DNA from 3 places in the Mesorhizobium sp. FG116 genome. Region 1 is predicted to be linked to each of the others. Evidence: predicted binding sites of a transcription regulator. Region 1 holds the regulator's gene; each other region holds the start of a gene.

Evidence for each region. The regulator LexA, encoded in region 1, represses DNA repair genes until DNA is damaged. The targets are predictions, from matches to a motif close to TGTTCNNNNTGTGTTCNG.
Region 2: the regulator LexA is predicted to act here: its motif matches at 1,259-1,276, upstream of ACODTY_RS16405 (sel1 repeat family protein).
Region 3: the regulator LexA is predicted to act here: its motif matches at 1,727-1,744, upstream of ssb (single-stranded DNA-binding protein).

Annotation. Positions count from the first base shown of each region.
Region 1 is NZ_JBMDKS010000002.1:273,408-277,401, forward strand. Features, by position in the region: gene ACODTY_RS03280 (ComEC/Rec2 family competence protein) at 1-1,081, shown strand, start outside; gene lexA (transcriptional repressor LexA) at 1,630-2,349, opposite strand; gene ACODTY_RS03290 (molybdopterin molybdotransferase MoeA) at 2,466-3,671, opposite strand; gene moaC (cyclic pyranopterin monophosphate synthase MoaC) at 3,673-3,994, opposite strand, start outside.
Region 2 is NZ_JBMDKS010000021.1:14,531-18,524, forward strand. Features, by position in the region: gene ACODTY_RS16400 (ABC transporter substrate-binding protein) at 1-610, opposite strand, end outside; gene ACODTY_RS16405 (sel1 repeat family protein) at 871-1,137, opposite strand; gene ACODTY_RS16410 (DUF2147 domain-containing protein) at 1,564-1,905, shown strand; gene ACODTY_RS16415 (glutathione S-transferase N-terminal domain-containing protein) at 1,962-2,666, opposite strand; gene ACODTY_RS16420 (hypothetical protein) at 2,836-2,991, shown strand; gene ACODTY_RS16425 (hypothetical protein) at 3,012-3,206, shown strand; gene ACODTY_RS16430 (AMP nucleosidase) at 3,325-3,994, shown strand, end outside.
Region 3 is NZ_JBMDKS010000038.1:17,775-21,768, forward strand. Features, by position in the region: gene lhgO (L-2-hydroxyglutarate oxidase) at 1-929, shown strand, start outside; gene ssb (single-stranded DNA-binding protein) at 1,101-1,628, opposite strand; gene ACODTY_RS21665 (hypothetical protein) at 1,841-2,140, shown strand; gene uvrA (excinuclease ABC subunit UvrA) at 2,797-3,994, shown strand, end outside.

The sequences.
Region 1 (3,994 bases):
CGACTACCGTGCCTCACGTCCGGTTGCGCCCTCGGCTCAAAAGCGATCCTTGCCGGGTGCGTTGATGAACCGGTTTGCCATGATGATGGTGGCGTTGGCGGCGACTTCGATCATAGCCGGCAGCGCCACGACGCTGTTCGCAATGTGGCATTTCCAGCGGGTTGCGCCGCTTAGCCTGTTCGCCAATCTGGCCGTGATGCCGATCGTGTCGGTTATCGTCATGCCCTTTGCGGTATTCGCATCGCTTTTCATGCCGTTCGGTCTGGATGGCCCGTTCCTGTACGTGATGGGCAAGGGGCTGTCAGCGATGATCGGCATGTCGGAATGGATCGCGGCGCTTTCGCCACTCGATGCCGTCGGGCTGGTTTCCGCTTCATCGGTGGTGTTGGTGACGATTGCGCTGGTGATCGCGACGATCACGACAACGTGGCTGAGGCTTGCCGCAATTCCCCTGGCGATTGCGGGGTTGTTTATGGTGGCGCAGGTGCGCACGCCCGATTTGCTGATCTCGGAGGATGCACGGCTGGTGGCCGTGCCAATCGGCGAGGAACAACTGGCGGTCAACCGCTCGCGTCCGAATGCGTTCACGATCGACAATTGGCGGCGCGCGCTCGATGCGGAAACGGTTGTCAAACCGCACACGGGTAGCGATCAGACGCTTGTTTCGGTGGCTGATGCGCCGGGGGCTGGCGAGTTCCACTGCGCGAACGATCTTTGTGTGGCGAGGCACATGTCAGGAAAAGTGGTTGCGCTGGCGAAGTCCGAAGCCGCGGCAAGGCCTGCCTGCAAGTTGGCGGCTGTGATCGTAATCGACGATGCGACCGCCTCCGATCCATGCGACCTGCCGTCGGTGGCGATCATCACCAAGCGGCAGCTCGCGAGGCTTGGCAGCGCCGCCGTCTTCCTACCGGACCAGGCGGAGGGCGGGCGTGCACAAGTCAGTTTTGCCGTTGAAGCCGACTATCGGCCGTGGCATGTCCAGCGCCGGTTTTCGCGCGAAGCGCGGGGGCTCGCTCCTTACGAGAAAAAGGAACGCAAAACCCCAGATCACCCCGAGCCGGAACCGATTGCAGAAGACTAGCGGATTTCAACCAAAGCCCTGCCTAAAGCGCGTCGCGATCTTTCAGATTCGCATAACACGCTTTGGCTCTTTGATTTTGTGCATGTCTTTGCCCGAAACCGGGCCCACCTTCGGGAGACATGCACTAGTCCGTTTCAACATGGGTTTTGGATGGCTTCCTCTCACCGCGAAGAACTCCGAACAGATGCTCTGGCTGGCCGTGCATCGTATCGTAGCTGCGCTGACACCAAGGGCATCGAACGGCGGCGCGTGGGCGGGGTCCTGCGCATGAGTGACAGAACCGAGGGGCAGGCATCGGAAACTCCTTCCACCCCGGTCATTTCCCAGAGTGCGTTAAACAGTGACATTGGATGGCGTAGAAGCCATCTGCCAAATTCATAATGAATGTCACGAAATTGTGGCGCTAGGCCTTTGTCTCAAAAGACAAAATGCCTCATTGCCAAATATGGGGTGACCGGGGCGAAGCCGGGAGAAATCAGTTGTTTATCCCATCAAAAAATCGACCGGGCGCGTCAACGCCCGGTCGATATGATGCAACTATGGTTGGTTCAGTAGCGCCGGATCAATCCGACCAGCTTGCCCTGTACCTTGACACGGTCAGGACCAAAAATTCGGGTTTCATAGGCTGGGTTGGCTGCTTCGAGCGCAATCGATGCGCCCTTGCGGCGGAAGCGCTTCAAAGTGGCCTCTTCTTCGTCCACCAGGGCAACGATGATTTCGCCCGGCGTCGCCGAATTGGCATTGCGGATGATGACCGTATCGCCGTCGAAAATGCCGGCCTCGATCATCGAATCGCCCTTGACCTCGAGCGCGTAGTGCTCCCCGCCCGAAATCATGTCCGGCGGCACGGAAATCGAATGGGTCTTGTGCTGGATGGCGTCGATGGGAACACCGGCCGCGATGCGGCCCATGACGGGAATGGAAACCGCCGATGCCGCATCGTCGTCATTGCTGGCGGATTGCAGCCGGGAAGGTTCCTTGACCGGTCGTCCGAGACTACCCTGGATGACGCTTGGCGAGAATTTCCTCGCCGCATTGAGGCCAGGCGCAATCGAATCCGGCAGGCGCAACACTTCAAGCGCGCGGGCCCTGTTCGGAAGCCTGCGGATGAAACCGCGCTCCTCAAGTGCCGTTATCAGCCGATGGATGCCGGACTTGGAGGCAAGGTCGAGCGCCTCCTTCATCTCGTCAAAAGACGGCGGGATTCCGCTCTCTTTCAGTCTCTCGTGGATGAAGAGAAGAAGTTCATGTTGCTTGCGCGTCAGCATTGCGGCCCCCGGTCGCGGTAGAGTCCAGAATCGGAAAACAAACCCGGAACAAACACTATCTGTTCCAGTTGTGTTCCGCAACCGTTTAAAGTTTAATGAATGCGTTGACGATTTGTTCAGCTTAGGCAGAGGATGCGACAGGGTGTACCTGCCTCGGCTGCCGGCGCGAAGGGCTCGCGCACGATGAGGCAACCGGCTGTCGCCATGGTGCGCAGCATCGAGGAATCCTGAACATTGAACGGCGTTGCAATCAGCGCGCTGCCTTGCCGGCTGAGAGTGGCGCGGACGTAGTCCTGACGCAGATCGTTTGCTGCCATCGGTGTGCCCAGGAGTCCCTCGCGAACGTTCTGGCGGAACGGGCGACCGCCGAGGCGAGCGAGCAGAGGTTTGAGGAAAAGCTGGGAGCAGACCAGGCTGGCCACTGGGTTGCCGGGCAGGCCGATGCAACGGATGTTGCCCAAGCGCCCGAACATCAACGGCTTGCCGGGGCGCATGGCGATTTTCCAGAAATCGAGTTTCATGCCTTCGCCGGTGAGAACGCCGTGCACGAGATCGTGGTCGCCGACAGATGCGCCGCCCATCGTAACGATGACATCGGCTTTGGCCGCAACAGCCTGTTTTACCAACGCGGCTATAGCTTCCTTGCGGTCGGCCGCGATGCCGAGATCAAGCGCGCGTGCGCCGACCGACAGGGCGGCCCCCATGACGCCATAGGCGTTCGAGGAAATGATCTGGCCGGGGCCCGGTTCGCTGCCGGGGACAAGCAGTTCGTCACCCGTGGCAATGATGGCGACGACAGGTTGGCGCACGACATCGAGGTGCGATCGATTTGCCGATGCGGCAAGCGACAGTGCTCTTGCGCCAAGCAGGTGGCCCTGTTCCAGCAAGGTGTCGCCTGCGACAAAATCAAGCCCGGCACGCCTGACATTTGCACCGCTGCGGGTCGGTTCGGCGATTTCGATACGGCCGTCCGCCAGACCGCTGACGTTTTCCTGGATGACGACGGTGTCTGTTCCGTCAGGCAATGGCGCGCCGGTGAAAATGCGGGCCGCTTCGCCGTTTCCGACCGTGCCTGCGAAATTGTGACCGGCGGCTATTTCTCCGATAACCTTGAGCCGGGCGGGTGCTTTTGCCACGTCGACGCCGCGCACCGCGTATCCGTCCATGGCGGAAGCTGCGAAGGGCGGCTGGGTGCGCAAGGCGATGACCGGCTTGGCCAGCACCCTGTCATAGGCATCCGCCAGTGCGACGCTTTCGGACGGCAGCGTCTCGACGTCGTCGAGCAAACGCTTGAGAGCCTGGTCGACGGGCAGCAGGGCCATGTCACGCCTCCGATTTGTAATCGCCTGACTTGCCGCCGGTCTTTTCCACCAACCGGATGCCGGAGATGACCATGCCGCGGTCCACCGCCTTGGCCATATCGTAGATGGTCAGGCAGGTGACGGATGCGGCGGTGAGCGCTTCCATCTCGACGCCCGTCTTGCCCGTGACGCGCGCGAGCGCCGTGACCTTCAGACCGGGCAAAGCGTGGTCGGGCTCGATGTCTACCGAAACCTTGGTGAGCAGGAGCGGATGGCAGAGCGGAATCAGTTCATGCGCCTTTTTCGCGGCCATGATGCCGGCGATGCGCGCGGTGCCAAGCACG
Region 2 (3,994 bases), on a different contig from region 1:
CGGCGTTGATGCCCTCGTACATTACCTCCTTGAGGCCGCCAGCGTTCATCGTTGCCCGAACCGCGTCGGCGATACCTTGGCCGTAGGCGCTCTTGTCGTGAAGGATGACGACATTCTTGCCGGCATACTTCTTGGCGATCCACGGCCCGATGAAATTGCCCTGTGCGTCGTCACGCGTGTAAAGGCGCATGATTGTCGGCCAACCCTTGGCCGCCGCATCATCGGTCAGAACCGGATTGGACGAGGCAGGGCTCATCATCAGCGCGCCGGACTCAGCATAGACCGCAGAAGCCGGAATGCTCGAGCCGGAGCAGGCATGGCCATCGATGAACTTGACGCCGTTGGCGACAATGCGGTTCGCAACCGACACCGCCTGCTTCGGGTCACACACGTCGTCCTCTATGGAAAGCTTGATCTGATTGCCGTTAACGCCGCCGGCGGCGTTGATCGCATCAGCAGCCGCCTGGGCGCCGTGCTTGAACTGGTCGCCAATGGTGGCCAGTTGCCCCGTCATCGGCCCGACAACGGCAATCGTAATGTCTGCGGCATAGGCTGCCGTAGTGCCGAGAGCCAGGCCCAGAATGGCACCAGCCAGAAACTTGCTCTTCATCGCGTTGCACTCCCTTGCTCGCGCAACGCCACAGACGGCTGCGCTGGTTCAATGCTGCGCAACATTTGCCTGTTTCATCATGCCTGTCCAGAGACAGCGCTTTCCGCGACTGCGGCAAAAAGCAAAGGCCGCGCCGATCTTGTTTCGATCGGTCGCGGCCTAGCTGGCACAAGCTTCCCCGACGCCCCCGCGCCACGAAATCCCGTTTGCCTTCCCTGTTCCGGGCCAGGGCTCTTGGAGCAGCCCGGTGCTGCAATTCGTCAGTGCATCGTCATCCATTCACGCGCTTCGCGCAGCGCCTGGGCAATTTCCATCTTCGACATGGTTGCCGACAACTCGGAGCGCAATTCTGCCGCTCGGGCCGAACCCTTGATCGCTGCGATGTTGAACCACTTGTGGGCAGCGACCGGATCAACCGCACAATCGCGGCCGGTTGCGTACATCATGCCGAGTTCAAAAAGGATGTCGGCCTGTGCCGTGGCGCCCATCGTGCCGAAGCCAGCCTCAAGCATTTCAAAACGTGCCATTTTAGTCCCCTGTCCTGCTCCTGAGCGCCGCCTTGCTTGGTCCGTGGAGGCTGCCCGTTCGATGGTTTGGAGAATGCAGCAGGGGCTTGAATCCGTCGTTAAATGACGTGCTTAACTTGAAGAAAACAAAGCTAAAACAATAGGTAAACGTGTTAATTCGTTAAGGATAGAAATCCAGCAACCACGCGGTTTCTCGATCAAATTGATGAAAATACGCCGGACGGAATTCAAGACTTCGCTAACCACAGAAAAGCATGAGGCCATCGCGATAGCTTCATTCCAATGGCAATGAGGGGCAAAAAAGGCTCAAAAAAACGCACCGCTTTCCGTTGCGGCACCGCTTTTTCTTTGGTGAAGACTGAATTAGCTTACGTTTGCGTAAGAGGCAAAGCGGGCTGAACCTAACAGGCCGACAGGGAGGAGACGATGTTTTATAAGTCTTGCTTGGCAGCAATCGCCATTCTCGTGGCGGCTGGATCGGCTTCAGCCGATCCCATCGAGGGAACGTGGAAACGCCCGAACGGCACCTTGATCTCTTATGCCGGGAGTGGATCGAAATTCTGCGGCACAGTGATGACCGGTGAATATAAGGGCAAGTCGATCGGCTGCATGAATGGCACCAATGGCCAGTATCAAGGCACGGTCAACAAACTTGACGAAGGCAAGACCTACAATGGCAAGGCAAGTGTTTCGGGAAACACCTTGTCACTGTCCGGCTGCGTGCTGGGCGGCCTGATCTGCAAGAGCGAGAACCTCGCCCGTCAGTAATTTGCATTTGACTACGGAAAGCTGCCGGCAAAACCGGCAGCTTTCCACTTGCTTGGCTAGGCTCGCGCCTTCTGACCAAACAGCACTTTCTGCGCTTCCTTGTCGTCGGCCAGATTGCGGCGATGCTCCTGTCCGATTTCGACACCCTTCACCACGGCAGGCCTCTCCGCTATTTCCTCGAACCACCTTTTCAGGTTGGCGAAATCCGCAAGGTCCTGGCCTTGGTTCTTGTAGGGCCTCACCCAGGGAAATGCGGCCATGTCGGCGATCGAATACTCACCGGCAAGAAAATCCCGATCAGCGAGGCGCTTGTTCATGACACCATAGAGCCGGTTGACCTCATTGGTGTAACGGTCGAAGGCGTAAGGAATCTTTTCCGGAGCATACTGGCGGAAATGATGCGCCTGTCCGGCCATCGGACCAAGCCCGCCCATTTGCCAGAACAGCCATTGATCGACCTCCGCACGCTGACGCTCGTCGGCGGGATAAAACCTGCCGAACTTGCGACCCAGATACTGCAGGATGGCGCCTGACTCGAAAACGGAAATCGGCTTTCCATCCGGCCCTTCCGGGTCGACGATCGCCGGCATGCGGTTGTTGGGAGAAATTTTCAGGAACGACGGCTCAAACTGTTCGCCACGGCCTATGTTCACGTATTTGATTGCGTACGGGACGCCAAGTTCCTCCAGCAGGATCGAAATCTTGTGGCCGTTCGGAGTTGGCCAGTAGTAAAGCTCAATTGGCATTGTCTGCGACGTCATTCCAGTTTCTCCGAATGGATGAATGTCCTTGCACATAGGCCTCGCACCGATGGACGCAAGGCACACGGGCGTCAAAACACCGTCAATAAATTTGAACCGAAGATGAACGGCCTTCTCAGAGGCGGTTCAGGGGCGTGGGGGCATTGTCGGTCCAACAAAGGGGACTGACATGCTTGCTCGCCGTTTCACCATCGTCTGCCTGCTCACGACTTTGTTCGGTATCGGCTTTGCGATCATCGTTGCGGAAGCCAGTCGCCAGCCTCGGCATTGGGACGAGGCCCGGTCAGGCGCTTGCTTCACCACTTGCGGCCAGTTCGGCCGTTAACCGAGATCTGGATCGCCACCATGAACAACTTCTCCAACAATGCCATCAAAGCCCTGCGGTTGCTGCCGCGCGCTTTTTGCATTCTGCTCGTGCTGGCGGCTCCAGTCCTGGCGGTGCCCAGCATGCGTGACCATGCAGGCTCTACCATCGAAGCTCCAGCCCTGAAGAAAAACGGCGTCGGCTTTGTCCTTCTTGTGAGCTTGCAGCGCGGCTAAGCTGCAAGAGTAACCGATATATGGAGGAGGATGGTCACCCCCTCCCCACTGTCCAGACAAGGCCCTATAGTGGGCCATGGAAAACCGAATCTACCCGCAAGCCATTGAAAACGTCGTGATGCCCGAGCCCTTCGCGCGGCAAAGTTTCGACGATCCCGCCGAAGCAGTCGCGGCATTGCAAATGCTTTACGCGCGCAACACAAAGTTCCTGCGCGACTCGTTTTCGGCTCTTGCTTCGGGCGGCGACATCAACACGCGCTACCGGGCTTTTTATCCGGAAGTAGGCGTCGTCACCAACTCCTTCACGCAGGTGGATTCACGCCAGGCCTATGGCCATATGCCGACACCTGGCCATTTCTCGACCACGATCACGCGCCCGGACCTGTTCCAGAGCTATCTTGAGGAACAGCTTCGCCTGATTATTCGCAACCACGGCGTTCCGGTGATGGTCTCGGAATCAAGAACACCGATACCGCTGCATTTTGCCTTCCTTGAAGGCAGCTATGTCGATGGAGCTGCAGCCGAACGCATCCGCCGGCCGATCCGTGACCTGTTCGACGTGCCGGATCTGGATGGCACCGACGACCAGATCGCCAACGGAACCTTCGAAGTGGCGCTTGGCGAAGCCCGGCCGCTGGCCCCTTTCACAGCACAGCGCATCGACTACTCACTGCACCGGCTGTCGCACTATACGGCCACCACGCCCAATCACTTCCAGAACTTCGTGCTGTTCACCAACTACCAGTTCTACATAGATGAGTTCGTCGCCCAGGCTCGAGAGCTTATGG
Region 3 (3,994 bases), on a different contig from region 1:
GCGGCAAGTTGCTGGTTGCAACCGACAAGCTGGAACTCGAGCGCATGGAAGCGCTGGCCAAGCGGGCGGTACAGAACGACATCGAATTCGAGCATCTGGATGCGGCGCAGCTACGCAAGGCGGAGCCGCGTATTTCCGGACTTGGCGCGCTTTTGGTGCCTGCAACCGGAATCGTCAGCTATCGCAAGGTAAGCGAAGCGATGGCGGAGACGATCAAGGCAAAGGGAGGCGAAATCCGCTTTGGCTTGCCGGTCACCGCACTGCGGGAAGAAGACAATGGCGTCGTGGTCGAGATTGGCGGCGACAGGATTGAAGCCAAACGGCTGATTGCATGCGCCGGGTTGCAATCCGACCGGTTGGCGAAAATGGCCGGTCTCAAGATCGAGCACCGCATCGTTCCGTTCCGCGGCGAGTACCACGTGCTGCCGCCTCACCTCTCCAACATCGTCAAGCACCTGATTTATCCGATCCCCGACCCGGACCTGCCGTTCCTCGGCATCCATCTCACGCGGATGATCGACGGCAGTGTCACGGTAGGGCCGAACGCCGTCCTCGGTTTCGACCGCGAGGGTTATCCGAAAGGCACGATGCGAGGAGCGGACATTGCCGACATGCTGGGCTTTGCCGGCTTCTGGAAGCTGATCGCCGCCAACTGGCGCTCTGGCGTGACAGAGTTCGGTAATTCGCTTTCCAAGCGGCGCTATCTCGAAGCCTGCCGCAAATACTGCCCGGAACTCCAGGTTGGCGACCTGCAGCCGTGGCCTGCAGGCATCCGGGCGCAAGCGGTAATGCGGGACGGAACATTGGTGCACGACTTCCTGTTCGTGCAATCCGAGCGCATGCTGCATGTCTGCAATGCGCCCTCGCCCGCAGCCACTTCCGCAATTCCAATCGGCAAGATGGTCGTCGACAAGCTGTTGGCTGCGTGACAGCGACGAAAATACGGCTGCACAGATTGATTCCGCCTGCCGCTATACCGTGTTGATTTTACATAATTTCTTGTCCTCAGCCGGTTTGAGCCGCAAATTGGGCTCGCACACATGAACCAAGAAAGCTCGCCAACGTGTTGAACACGCGGCAGCGTGCCAAGAACGCCAGGATCAGAACGGGATTTCGTCGTCCAGATCGCGAGAGCCGCCACCACCGCCGCCGCGGCTCGGGCCGCTGCCGCCACCACCACGATTGGAACCGTAGTCACCGGGACCGGACTGGCCAAAGTCAGAGCTACGGCCACCGCCGCCGCCGGAGTAACCTCCTACCTGGCCACCCTCACCTTGCCCGCGCGAATCCAGCATCTGCAATTCACCCCGGAACTTCTGCAGGACGATCTCGGTCGTGTAGCGCTCGACGCCGTCTTTTTCCCATTTGCGGGTTTGAAGTTGGCCCTCGATATAAACCTTCATGCCTTTCTTGAGGTACTGTTCGGCAACCTTGGCGAGGCTGTCGTTGAAGATGACGACCTGATGCCATTCGGTCTTTTCCTTGCGCTCGCCGGAATTCTTGTCGCGCCAGCTTTCCGACGTCGCAATACGTAGATTGACGACAGGTTCGCCCGAATTCAAACGGCGGATTTCAGGGTCAGCGCCCAGATTGCCCACCAGGATGACCTTGTTGACGCTACCCGCCATGATACTTCTCCACGCTTATCCGAAACGAAATTGCCGCAGCACCTTACAGCGAGCCGTCTTACTCCGCTCGATTAAGGGCTTCTTTCCCACAAGGATTTTGTTCTCTTTATGTTCTATTTTCGGTATCTGCACAAGTCAATAAATTTCACCATGCCGAATTAATCCACCTCCGACCATCGCCTTCGACAGGTGATTTGCATGGAGAGGCTGGCTTGCCCCGCTTGATGACCTATATTGAGGCCATGCCTTACAAGTCCGCATCAGTCTTGGCTTGCGTCCTGCTCTGCACATCGAGCGCTTGGGCAGGCCCCGGCTCCACCACCAGTTCTGACACTGCCCTGCCGGGTGTGACTGGCGACTATCGCATCGTCAAACCTCCGCAAGCGGAACCAGACGACACGGTTGGGCAGGGCAAGACCGGCCAATTCAAGATCGGGAATGTCGATGTGCGCATTTCCGGGGATGTCACCATAGACATCGGCGCCGGCTCGACCCGATCGCCAAGTCACTGACATGGCCTTGCTGAAATGATTAGCCCCGCCGCTGCCAAGGCAGCATGACGGGGCTTTTAATGGGTTGAACCCATATTGCCGGGAGCGTTTCACCGACATTTTATCTTCGGATGCTTCGCGGTATTCAACCGTCGATCCGACTACGGTTTCTGATTGTAGGAAAACGACCATTCAAAAACCAACAACCAAGGGCCTTGGTTGAGCTTCTTGCCGATCGCGGCTCTACCAGGCGTAGAGCCTGACGGGACTGTCCGGTGGAGTCATGCCTCGCTCCTTCTGTCCGTTGCACCTGGTGTCGGAAAGCGCTTCATTCGCTGGTCTGCGGCGTCTCGCAGACTGCCTGCCGGTTGCGAAGATCGCCGTGTGGCGATCGGCTCTCCTGACGTTCCAAGACTGGTCCTTCCTGGCACCCGCGTCAACCTTCAGCAGGCATATCGACCAAAAAGTGATCTTCTGTAACATGAATCCGCATACCGGTTTTGTCAGTAGCCTGTTCATTTTTTGTTCTTTGCGCTTGCCCACGGTCCGGAAAGACGCTTAAACGGCGGCGGGGAAGTGCGGCATCTCTCGAAACCGCACAGAAGTGACCTATATTTGCGGAAGGCCGGGACAACCCGCCATTCCGAGACATCATCATCTGAGGCGGCGGACCGGCCATGGCCGACCATAAATACATCTCCATTCGCGGTGCGCGCGAACACAACCTGAAGAATGTCGACCTTGATTTGCCGCGAGATTCCCTCGTGGTGATGACGGGGCTTTCCGGCTCCGGCAAGTCGTCGCTTGCCTTCGACACCATCTATGCCGAGGGGCAGCGGCGGTATGTCGAGAGCCTTTCTGCCTATGCGCGCCAATTTCTGGAGATGATGCAGAAACCTGACGTGGACCAGATCGACGGCCTGTCTCCGGCAATTTCCATCGAACAGAAGACAACGTCGAAAAACCCGCGCTCGACGGTCGGAACCGTCACCGAAATTTACGACTATATGCGCCTTCTATTTGCGCGCGTTGGCGTGCCCTACTCGCCGGCGACCGGACTGCCGATCGAAAGCCAGACAGTGAGCCAGATGGTGGATCGCGTGCTGGCGATGGAGGAAGGCACGCGGCTCTACATCATGGCGCCGATCGTGCGCGGCCGCAAAGGCGAGTACCGAAAGGAATTGCTGGAGCTGCAGAAGAAGGGCTTCCAACGCGTAAAGATCGACGGCGTCTTCTACGAAATTGCCGAAGTGCCTGCGCTGGACAAGAAATACAAGCACGACATCGATGTGGTTGTGGACCGCATAGTGGTGCGCCCCGATCTCGCCACCCGGCTTGCCGATTCCATGGAAACGGCGCTGAAGCTGGCCGAAGGACTGGTGGTTGCAGAATTTGCCGACAAGCCACTGCCGGCTAGCGAGACTGCGGAGGAATCCGCCTACAAGTCCAAGAACGAGACGCATGAGCGCGTGTTGTTCTCGGAGAAGTTCGCGTGTCCGGTCTCGGGTTTCACCATTCCCGAAATCGAACCAAGGCTGTTCTCTTTCAACAATCCGTTCGGCGCCTGCCCAACCTGCGATGGACTGGGCAGCCAACGCGCCATCGATCCCCATCTTGTGGTTCCGGATGAAAACGTATCGCTACGTGACGGCGCGATCAGCCCGTGGGCGAAATCCACTTCTCCCTACTATTCCCAAACGCTGGAGGCCTTGGGCAAGGTCTACGGCTTCAAGCTCGGCGATAAGTGGAAAGACCTTTCCGACGAAGCCAGAAGCGCGATCCTTCAGGGAACGGGTGAGCAAGAGATCGCCTTCCAGTACGACGATGGCTTGCGCTCCTATAAGACCACCAAGACTTTCGAGGGTGTGGTTCCCA